Linked DNA regions of Caulobacter sp. FWC2. The protein of the gene in region 2 binds, or shares a complex with, the protein of the main gene of each other region. Links are inferred from orthologs where the notes say so. Each region holds a gene or a part of one and is shown on either strand. Other genes may lie near its edges.

The links. Proteins that work in one complex are often made in the same cells at the same time.
Region 1: the proteins of CSW62_RS01410 (region 2) and dapF are in contact, whole or in part, in a solved structure (PDB 5YGU), measured with the Escherichia coli proteins. The link is inferred for Caulobacter sp. FWC2 from one-to-one orthologs.

Annotation. Positions count from the first base shown.
Region 1 is NZ_PEBF01000001.1:5,202,895-5,207,160, forward strand. The notes cover bases 1,273-4,266. They hold dapF (diaminopimelate epimerase), read left to right. Parts: upstream 1,273-2,339; coding sequence 2,340-3,194; downstream 3,195-4,266. Other genes in these bases: CSW62_RS24540 (prolyl oligopeptidase family protein), read right to left, coding at 1,273-1,460; CSW62_RS24545 (potassium channel family protein), read right to left, coding at 1,514-2,308; mtaB (tRNA (N(6)-L-threonylcarbamoyladenosine(37)-C(2))-methylthiotransferase MtaB), read left to right, coding at 3,199-4,266. Also shown: more of CSW62_RS24540, read right to left, coding at 1-1,272. UniProt on the Escherichia coli protein: Involved in the succinylase branch of the L-lysine biosynthesis and in the biosynthesis of the pentapeptide incorporated in the peptidoglycan moiety. Catalyzes the stereoinversion of LL-2,6-diaminopimelate (L,L-DAP) to meso-diaminopimelate (meso-DAP).
Region 2 is NZ_PEBF01000001.1:278,472-283,985, forward strand. The notes cover bases 1,457-4,424. They hold CSW62_RS01410 (RNA pyrophosphohydrolase), read right to left. Parts: upstream 3,201-4,424; coding sequence 2,712-3,200; downstream 1,457-2,711. Other genes in these bases: CSW62_RS01405 (alpha/beta hydrolase), read right to left, coding at 1,457-2,688; CSW62_RS01415 (divergent polysaccharide deacetylase family protein), read right to left, coding at 3,240-4,421. Also shown: CSW62_RS01390 (hypothetical protein), read left to right, coding at 1-28; quaternary ammonium compound efflux SMR transporter SugE, read left to right, coding at 142-465; CSW62_RS01400 (alpha/beta fold hydrolase), read right to left, coding at 462-1,211; more of CSW62_RS01405, read right to left, coding at 1,270-1,456; CSW62_RS01425 (TonB-dependent receptor), read left to right, coding at 5,103-5,514. UniProt on the Escherichia coli protein: Master regulator of 5'-end-dependent mRNA decay.

The sequences.
Region 1 (4,266 bases), 4.9 Mb from region 2 along the record:
AGATTGAAGCCGCCGTAGGCGTGCAGCAGGGTCGGGTTCTGGCCGTCCAGCTTCCAGCCCTGCTTGTGGACCAGGAAGTAGGGGATCGCCGTGCCGTCCTTGGACGTCGCCGACTTCTGCTCGACCATCAGGTCCTTGGTCTCGAACTGGGCGGGCAGGGCCTTGACCGTCTGGGCGGTGGTCCCGGTGGCGTCGGCCAGCTTCAGCTGGGTCGGATTGAGGAAGCCCTCGACGGTGTAGAAGACATCGTCCCCTTCGTCGGAATGCGAGCCGAGCGAGACGGCGGCGTTGTCGATGACGGGCAGGGCGGTGGCCTTGATCCCGGCCTGTCCGCGATCCTCGAGCGTGAGGACCCGCCCACGGACATTGTCATAGAGGGCGACGACGACCCGGTGGTCGGTGACGGCGATCTGGTCGATCGACTGCCGGTCTTCCGGGGCGAGCAGCAGGACGGGGTCGGCCTTGTCGACGGCGTCCGGCGACAGCAGCGTGCTCGGCGAGGCCGCCACGACCGAACCGGCCTTGAACTGGCGGGCCGAGCCCCAGCTCCACGGCTCCTCGATCTTGATCACCAGCTTGCCATTCAGCAGGCCGCGCACCCCGACCTTTTCCGGGATCGGCAGGCGCTTGGTCTCCTTGCCGTCCCACAGATAGGTCTCGTCGTGGAAGAAGTCGGTGGCGCGGGTCAGCAGCACGACCCGATTGCCAGACGCGTCGCGCAGCACGTTGGGACGGGCCGAGACGTCGGACGCCTGGCCGCGATAGACCTCGACCGCCTGGTCCAGCGCCTGGCCGCGCTTCAGCGTCTTGATCACGAAGCCATAGCCGCTCTTGGTGGTCGTGCCCTCGCCCCAGTTGCGGGTCAGGATCAGGGTGTCGGGGTCCAGCCACTCGATCGACTGCTTGCTCTCGGGCAGCACGAAGCCGCCCGCGCCAGGGTCGACGAAGCTCTTGGTGGTCAGGTCGAACTCGCGGACCGTCACGGCGTCCTTGCCGCCGTTCGACAGGTTCACCAGGCAGCGGTCGTGGGTCTTGGGGCGGCAGTCGGCGCCCTTCCAGATCCAGTTCTTGCCCTCGGCCTTGGCCAGGGCGTCCAGGTCGAGCACCGTCTCCCACTGCGGGGTGGCGGTCTTGTACGACTCCAGGCTGGTGCGCCGCCAGACGCCGCGCACGTGGGTCTCGTCCTGCCAGAAGTTGAACACCGTCTCGCCGATGAAGTTCGGCATGGCGATGCGGTCCTTGGTCGACAGGATCTTCAGCGCCTGCGCCTGCAGGCCGGCGAACCGCTTGTCGCCAGACAGGACCGGCAGGGTCTTGTCGTTCTGGGTCTTCACCCAGGCCAGGGAGTCGGGGCTCTCCACCGCCTCCAGCGCCAGGTGCGGATCAGCGTCCTGCGCGTAGGCAGAAGTGGCGAGCATGGCGGCCAGGGCCACGGCGGAACAGGTGCGGAGCAGGGTCATGGCGGGGGACGGTATCGGAAAATTTTCCCCGCGCCAGAGCCAGGCTGGGCCGATCACGCCCCGTCGTCCGGAATGTTCAGCAGGACGCCACAGGCCTTGCAGTGGACGGCGTCCGGATCGTGCCGGCGCAGGCCGCAGGCGTGGCACTGATAGATGACCTTGTGCGGCCGCAGGATCGACTGGATCAGGCCGATGAACAGCGACACCCCGCCCAGCATCACCGCCATCGACAGCAGCTTGCCCCAAACCCCTGGAAGGGTGACGTCGCCATAGCCGGTGGTCGTCAGGCTGGTGACTGTGAAATAGAGGGCGTCGACATAGCCGCCGATGCCTTCGTGGCGGCCGGCGAAGCTAGAATAGACAAAGCCGGTGACCACGAAGACGAAGGTCGCCAGCGAGCTGGCCGCCCGGGTGATGTCCTCGACCCGCGTGTCGTCATAGCGCCGTCCGACCGTGCGCCAGAAGAACTCGCTGTGGATCAGGGTCCACAGGCGCAGCACCCGCAGGAAGCCGAAGTTGAACAGCCAGGCCGGGAACAGCAGGGTGGCCAGCACGAAAAGGTCCAGCCAGCTGATCGGCTTCTTCAGCCAGGACCTGATGTCTCCGTGGGCGATGGCGCGCGCGACAAGGTCCAGCACCAGGAAGGCCGCCACCCCATAGTCGATCAGGTAGAAGGTCAGGCCATGCCGCTGCATCAGCGGGGCGGCGATGAAGAAGGCGATGATCGCCAGGTCGATCAGGATGATCGCATAGCGGAACCGCACCGACGCCGGAGAGGCGCCGTGATAGAGGGCCCGCAGTCGGGCGCGCAGGCGAAGGCCGCCCTGGTCCTGTTCGTCGCGGTGCATTTCGCTCGGCTTTCCACTATATAGCCCGGCTATGAGCCGCACCTTCCTGAAGATGAACGGGCTGGGCAACGACTTCGTCGTCATCGAGACCCAGACCCAGACCTTTGAACCGACCCCCGAGGCGATCCGCGCGATCGCCAAACGAGGAGACGGCGGGATTGGCTGCGACCAGGTGATCGCCATCGATCCGCCCAAGGCGCCGGGCGCCTCGGCCTATGTGCGGTTCTGGAATGCCGACGGCGAGGAGACCGGGGCCTGCGGTAACGGCACCCGCTGCGTGGCGTGGCTGCTGATGCAGTCCGCCGGCAAGGACGCCGTGGCCTTCGACACGGTCGCGGGCCGCCTCTCGGGTGTCGCAGCCGGCGACAAGCTGGTCACGGTCGATATGGGCCAGCCCGGTCTCGACTGGACCCAGATCCCGCTGTCGGAGGAAATGAACACCGAGCGGGTCGAGCTGCAGGTCGGTCCGATCGACGCGCCGCTGGTCCACACGCCGGTCTGCGTCTCGATGGGCAATCCGCACGTGGTGTTCTTCGTCGACGCCCCGGTCACCGACGCCTTCGCCAAAGGCGCGGGCAGCCTGGTCGAGCACCACCCGCTGTTTCCCGAGGGCGTCAATGTCGGCTTCGCGCACGTCGCGGCCCGGGATCACATCCAGCTGAAGGTCTGGGAGCGCGGAGCGGGCCTGACCGCCGCCTGCGGCACCGGCGCCTGCGCCGCCCAGGTCGCCGCCGTGCGTCGCGGCCTGACCGACCGCAAGGCCCGCGTCGAATTCGAGACCGGCTCGCTGATCATCGAATGGCGCGAGAGCGACGGCCACGTGATCATGACCGGCCCCATAACCATGGACTATGCCGGCAAGCTGCCGGAGACGGTCGCGGCCTGAGGTCATGACCACCTACACCGTCATCAAGGCGACGCCGAAGCCCAAGCCCGAAGCGGGAGAAGAGGGCGGTCCGGCGACGACGATGTCCGGGCCCGACGGCGTCGACGTGGTCACCTTCGGCTGCCGCCTGAACGCCTATGAGAGCGAGGCCATGAGGGCCCGCGCCGCCGCCGACGGTCTGTCGGACGCGGTGGTGTTCAACACCTGCGCCGTGACCAACGAGGCGGTGCGCCAGGCCCGCCAGGCGATCCGCAAGGCGCGCCGCGAGCGGCCGGGCGCCAGGATCATCGTCACCGGCTGCGCCGCTCAGGTCGATCCGGCCGCCTTCGCCGCCATGCCCGAGGTCGACCTCGTGCTGGGCAATGCCGAGAAGGCCGCGCCCGGCGCGCTGACGGACACTTCGACCCGCGTTCGGGTCAACGACATCATGTCCATCAAGGAGACCGCCGGTCACCTGATCGACGGCCTGAAGGACCGCGCCCGGGCCTATGTCGAGGTCCAGAACGGCTGCGACCACCGCTGCACCTTCTGCATCATTCCCTACGGCCGGGGAAACTCGCGCTCGGCCCCGGCCGGCGAGGTCGTCGAGCAGGTCCGCAAGCTGGCCGCCGAAGGCTATCGCGAGGTCGTGCTGACCGGCGTCGACGTCACCTCGTGGGGGACTGACCTTCCGGGCGCGCCGACCCTGGGCCAGCTGGTCGGCCGCATCCTGCGCATGGTTCCCGACCTGCCCCGCCTGCGCCTGTCGTCGATCGACGCGGCCGAGATCGATCCCGACCTGTTCAAGCTGCTCGAGACCGAGCCGCGCCTGATGCCCTATCTGCACCTGTCCTTGCAGGCCGGCGACAACCTGATCCTCAAGCGCATGAAGCGTCGCCACAGCCGCGAGGACGCGCTGAAACTGGTCGCCGAGGTGCGCCGCGTGCGTCCCGACACCGCCTTCGGCGCCGACCTGATCGCCGGCTTCCCCACCGAGACCGAAGAGGCGTTCCAGAACACGCTGAACCTGGTCGAGGAGGCGGGCCTGGCCTTCCTGCACGTCTTCCCCTACAGCGCCCGTCCGGGCACCCCG
Region 2 (5,514 bases):
GGTCCTGTACAGCACCACCAGCCGCTAAGGCCTAGCTTGCCCCAGACCGGGGCCGGTTCTATCTAACGAAGGCGCGGGGACGACCCCGCGCCTTTTTTGTTGTCCGGGGACGACCCCACCTTTTCAGAAAAGGGGCTCGTCGTGGCCTGGATCATTCTCTTCATCGCCGGTCTGTTCGAAATCGGCTGGGCCGTGGGCCTGAAGTTCACCGAGGGCTTCACCAAGCCGATCCCGGTCGCGCTGACCGCCGTCAGCCTTGTGCTGTCCATGGGTCTGCTGGGCTGGGCCGTGAAGACCCTGCCGCTGGGCACGGCCTACGCTGTCTGGACAGGCGTCGGCGCCGTCGGCACGGCCATTGTCGGCATCGTGCTGTTCAAGGAGCCGGCGACGGCGGCACGGCTGGTCTGCCTGGGCCTGATCGTGGCCGGAATCCTGGGGCTGAAGGTGTTCTCGCCGTCGGCTTAGGCCGCCGCGCGGCCTTCGTCTGCGATGAAGGTCAGGCAGCGCTCGGCGACCGCCTCCCACCCGGGCTCGCCGGGCAGCCAGTGGCTCATCTCGGGGAACACCTCGACGCTGCCCCCCAGCCGGGCGGCCGTCTGGCGGACCGTGGCGGGCGGATGGATGACGTCCTGACCGCCGGCGACGGCCAGCACGGGGCAGCCCGGCGCCGAGACCGAGGTGGTCATGAACGGATCCAGCCACCAGTTCAGCGTCTCCCACAGCGCCCGGCCGCTCTCGGCCGTCATGCGGGCGAAGATCGCCTTGCGCTCGGGGCGCTGTAGGCGGTCGACGCTGTAGCGGCGCACGACGCCGTAGTCCGGCGCGATGGCCTGCAGCCAGTAGGGGCCGAGGCTGTAGAGGCTGACGGCCGAGACCGCCTCCTCCAGGCTCGCGCCCGAGACGCCCCAGGGCGCGGAGGGGGCCAGCAGGATCAGCTTGGAGACCTTGGCGCGGCTGGCGGCCATCTGGGCGACCAGGCCGCCTATCGAGTGGCCGATCAGGATTGGCGGCGTCTCGCAGGTCTCGATCAGACGCGCGATCTGGCGCGCATAGTCGCTCATCGAGACGCCGGCGGCGCTGCTGGTGCCATCGTGGCCGATCAGGTCGGGCGCCAGGACGCGGTGACCCGCCGCCTCGAACGGCGCGCGGAAGGCGTCGAAGGTCCAGCCGCCGCAGAAGGCGCCGTGGACCATGATCACGGGTGCGCGCATGGACGCCCTAAAGAAAACCCCGCCGACAAGCTCGTCGGCGGGGAACAGCCTACACGGTCTACTTCGCCTTGGGCGAGGTTTTGGCGGCCGCCTTTGTCGCAGGCGCCTTAGGGGCGGCCTTCGGAGCCGCGGCGGCCTTCGGCGCGGCCTTGGCGGTGGCCGGCTTCGCGGCCGGGGCCTTGGGAGCAGCCTTCGGCGCTGCGGTCTTGGCGGGAGCCGGAGCAGCCTCTGCCTTCGGCTGGGCCGGAGCCTTGGGCTTGGCGGCCGGAGCAGCCTTCGCGGCGGGCGCGGGTTTCGCGGCAGGCTTCGGAGCCGGCGCGGCCTTCGCGGGGGCTTTCGCAGCCGCCGGCTTGGCAGCCGGCTTGGGGGCTGCTGCGGCCTTGGCCGGAGCCTTGGCGGCAGGCGCAGCCTTCGCGGCGGGCTTCGGCGCGGCCTCGGCCTTGGCGGCGGGTTTCGCCGGAGCCTTGGGCGCGGCCTTCGGAGCCGCTTCGGCCTTCGGCTTGGCGGGGGCCTTCGGCGCAGCGGCCTTCTTCGGCGCGGGTGCGGGTTTCGCCGGAGCCGGAGCGGCCGCCACCGGGGTGGGCGCGGGAGCAGGAGCCGGAGCCGGTTCCGCCGCCTTCACGGGCGCGGGCGCGGGTTCGGGCGGCTTGGCCGGAGCCGGAGCCGGGGCGGGGGCCGGAGCCGCCGTCGCGGCCGGGGCTTTGGTCTTGCCCGTCAGCCAGGCGATCACGTCGTCGAGGATCTTCATCGTGTTGGGCTCGTCTATGAGATAATGGGCGTTGTTGGGATAGATCTTGAGGTCGGCGGTCGCGTACTTGCGGTCGAGACGTTGGACGTCGTCCAGTGGCGTGGTGCGGTCCAGGGCGCCGGCGTTGATCAGGATCGGCACGGTCACCTTGGTTTCGTCGACATAGGCCGTCTTGTGGACGTCCTTGTGCGGCCAGGCCAGGTCGGCCAGCACCTGGCCGCTGTCATAGACCATCGTGGCGTAGAGCGCGTCGTGACGCGCGGCCGGCACGGCGTTCATGACGCCGAACTTGAAGCCGGGCTTCCACATCTTGCCCGTCCGGGTCTCGGGCTTGTACTGCAGCGCCATGTTCAGGAAGGTGAAGACCGGCGAGAGCTTGGGCTTGCCGCGCGCGTCGGCCGGCGAGGCCGGGGCGAACAGCACCAGGGCCGACGCATGACCGGCCTCGGCGATCTTCTGGGCGATCAGACCGCCCATCGAGTGGCCGAAGACCAGCGGCTTCTGGCCGGTCTCCTTGGCCAGGGTCTGGGCCAGGGCGCTCATCTCGGCGACGTAGTCGGCCAGGGTGAGGCCGGCCAGGCCCGCGCGCGGACCCTCGACCGTGCGCACCGCCGATCGGATGGTTGGCGCCACCACGTTGTAGCCTTCGGCCTTCAGCCGTGCGGCGACAGGACCCCAGACGTCCCCCGCGCAGCCGTAGCCGTGAATCAGCAGAACTGTATCCGCCATTCGGTACTCCCCTGCGCGGGAGCTCAGCCGCCGCGCGCGAACCCCTGGAACGCGGCGACCACAACCTCGTAGACCCCGCGCTTGAAGGGTACGATCAGTTCGGGTGCTTCGTCGAGCCTGCCCCATTTCCAGGCGTCGAACTCGACGTGATCGTCCGCTTCCAGATCGATCTCTGCCTCTTCGCCGATGAAGCGATAGGCGAACCAGACCTGCTTTTGCCCAAGCCAGCCGCGCGAGCGCTTTTCGTTGGCCAGAACCTCGGGCGGGAAGTCGTATGTGATCCAGCCTTCGGTGCGGCCCAGCAGCGCGACGGAGCTGACGCCGGTCTCCTCGGCCAGCTCGCGGCGGGCGGCCGCCTCCAGGCCCTCACCGTCATCCACCCCACCCTGCGGGAACTGCCAGTTATAGGGCGGGGCTTGCTTGTTGCGCCGGCCCAGCCAGACGCGGCCGTCCCGATGGAACAGGACGACGCCGACGTTCGGGCGGTGCTTGGGATAGTCGAGCTCGGTCATGCCGAGCCTTTTTCCACGAGTTCTAGCGGCGCGCCACTCTTAGCGACGGGCGAGCGCGGAGGCCGGAGCCAGCTGGATGCCGCGCGCCTGCAGGCCGGCGGCCCAGACGCGCACCTGATTGATGGTCACCGGATAGGCGAAGCCCGAGCCCAGCGACTGGCCGCGACTGGCCGCGCCGGTCTCCAGAGCCTTGAGCTGGGTGTCGATGGCGGCGGCCGACAGCTCGTCGTCGATCACCCGGTCGGCGGAGGCGCGCGGGATCGGCCCGGCGCGGCGGGCAGCCAGGCCGTCGTCGACGAAGGCCAGGCCCCGCGACTTCAGCACGCCGTTGAAGGTGGCCATCGCCTGGTCGTTGTCGACGAAGCGGGCCCCCAGATAGTTCGACAGGCCGAAATAGCCGGTGGCGCGCGACATCAGCCACTCCAGCTTGCGCACGGTGTCTTCCGGCCGGTTGGCGGCGATCAGGGTGTAGGGACCCGGATCGTTGGCCGGATAGTCGGCCGGCTCCATCGGGGTCTCCAGCAGCACCTCGTGGCCGTGGGCGCGAGCCAGGTCGATCCAGCCCTGCAGGCCTTCGGCATAGGGCGCGAAGGACAGGGTGATCTCGCCAGGCAGGGTCTCGATCGCCGCGCGGGTGGTCTGGGCGTTGAGGCCGAGACCGCCGATGACCATGGACACCTTGGGGCGGCCGTTGGGCTGGAACGGGCGGGCATAGGCTTCGGCGGCGGTGCGGCCGTCGGCGCCGATGATCGGCAGCGGGCCGCCGCCGGGCCCCGGGGCGGTCAGGCCGGCGATCGGGGCCTGGGCCAGGCCAGGGCCCTGCTGGATCGGCGGCAGGTTCTGAAGGCCCTCGGCGGGCGGCGCCGCAGCCTCTTCCGGCTTCACCGGGGCGAAGGGATTGGCCGACAGGCCCAGCTGGCCGGGAACCAGCTCGGCCCCGTGCGGATCCTCGCCGCCCAGGCCCTCGCGCCAGCCGTCGGGTGCGTTCTTGGTGGCGCCGATCTTGGTCAGCTCCAGGCGAATCACCGGCGAACCGGCGTGCGGGTCGCTGGTGATCAGCACAAGCGTCGCCAGCGAGGCCAGGAACAGCAAGGCCGCGCCGCTGGCGCCGATGAAAGGATTGCTGACCGCGGCCATCAGCTTGGCGCGCAGGTCCCCGGACCCGCCCGGAGCGGGCGTGGCGGCGGCATAGGCGGGCTTACGCGAAAAGGAGACGGCCATGACCTCTTCAGCCTAGCGGGCAAGCTTCGAATATATGGTTAACGAGATGTGGCCGGATGAGGTCCTGATGGCCTTCGCGCCGCGGCGCGACGACGCGGGCGCCGCTGAAATTGGCGTTTTCTGCAAGCGCTGCAGGCGCTGGACGCTGAGAGCGGTCATGGGCGGTCTGATCGGTTGACGGGCGCGGTCCCGGCTCATTCCCTGGAGTCCTCTCGCGGGAGAGATCGGGCCCCGGCCCGGCGCTGAAGGCGAAACCGCCCCGGAAACGCTCAAGCAGAAGGACCGCGCGAGATGTTGAACGCTGGAAAGCAGGGCGCTTACCGCCCTCGCCGAAGGAGCAAGGCGACCGCCCGTCCGTCAGAGACGGGGCGCTGAATCTCTCAGGCCCAAGGACAGCGGGGGTGCGAAGGCGAGCCGTCCCGGCCCGCCCAGACCCACGCGTGCGCCAAATGCGGATTTAGAACTATTCCCATATCGATATAGTCAAACGTAATGAACGCGATCGTCGTGTGCGACTTTCGTGAGATTTCTATTAAATGTATAAAGTGACGATATTTGAATTGTTCATAAATCGGACATGGATGCGCAACGTTTCCACTTTGTGATTAAGTGGGCTCGGTCCTAGAAATTCTTAGTTTACCTGCGATGAAGTGTTGATGACGCTGAAGCCAGTCAAAATGATTGGGGATAGTCATGACCACTCGCATACCTGCCCGCGCCGCAACTCGTCTTAGGGCGCTGCTTCTCGCCGCCTCTGTCTTGGGGAGCGCGACGCCGGTCCTGGCCCAGGAAGCCGACAAGGCCGCCGAACTGGAAACGGTCGTGGTGACGGGCAAGCGCCTTTCGGAAGCCAGCGTCGCCATCGGCACCGACCACGCCACGGCCACCGTCTCGATCACCCGCGAGGCGCTGCTGTCGGCGCCGGCGGGCATCACCGGCCTGAAGATGCTGGAGAGCCTGCCGGGCTTCAACGTCCAGGCCAACGACGCCCTGGGCATGTACGAGTTCGGCAACTCGGTCTCGGTGCGGGCCTTCAACTTCCAGCAGATCGGCTTCCTGCTGGACGGCATCCCGATGGGCCGCAGCGACCAGT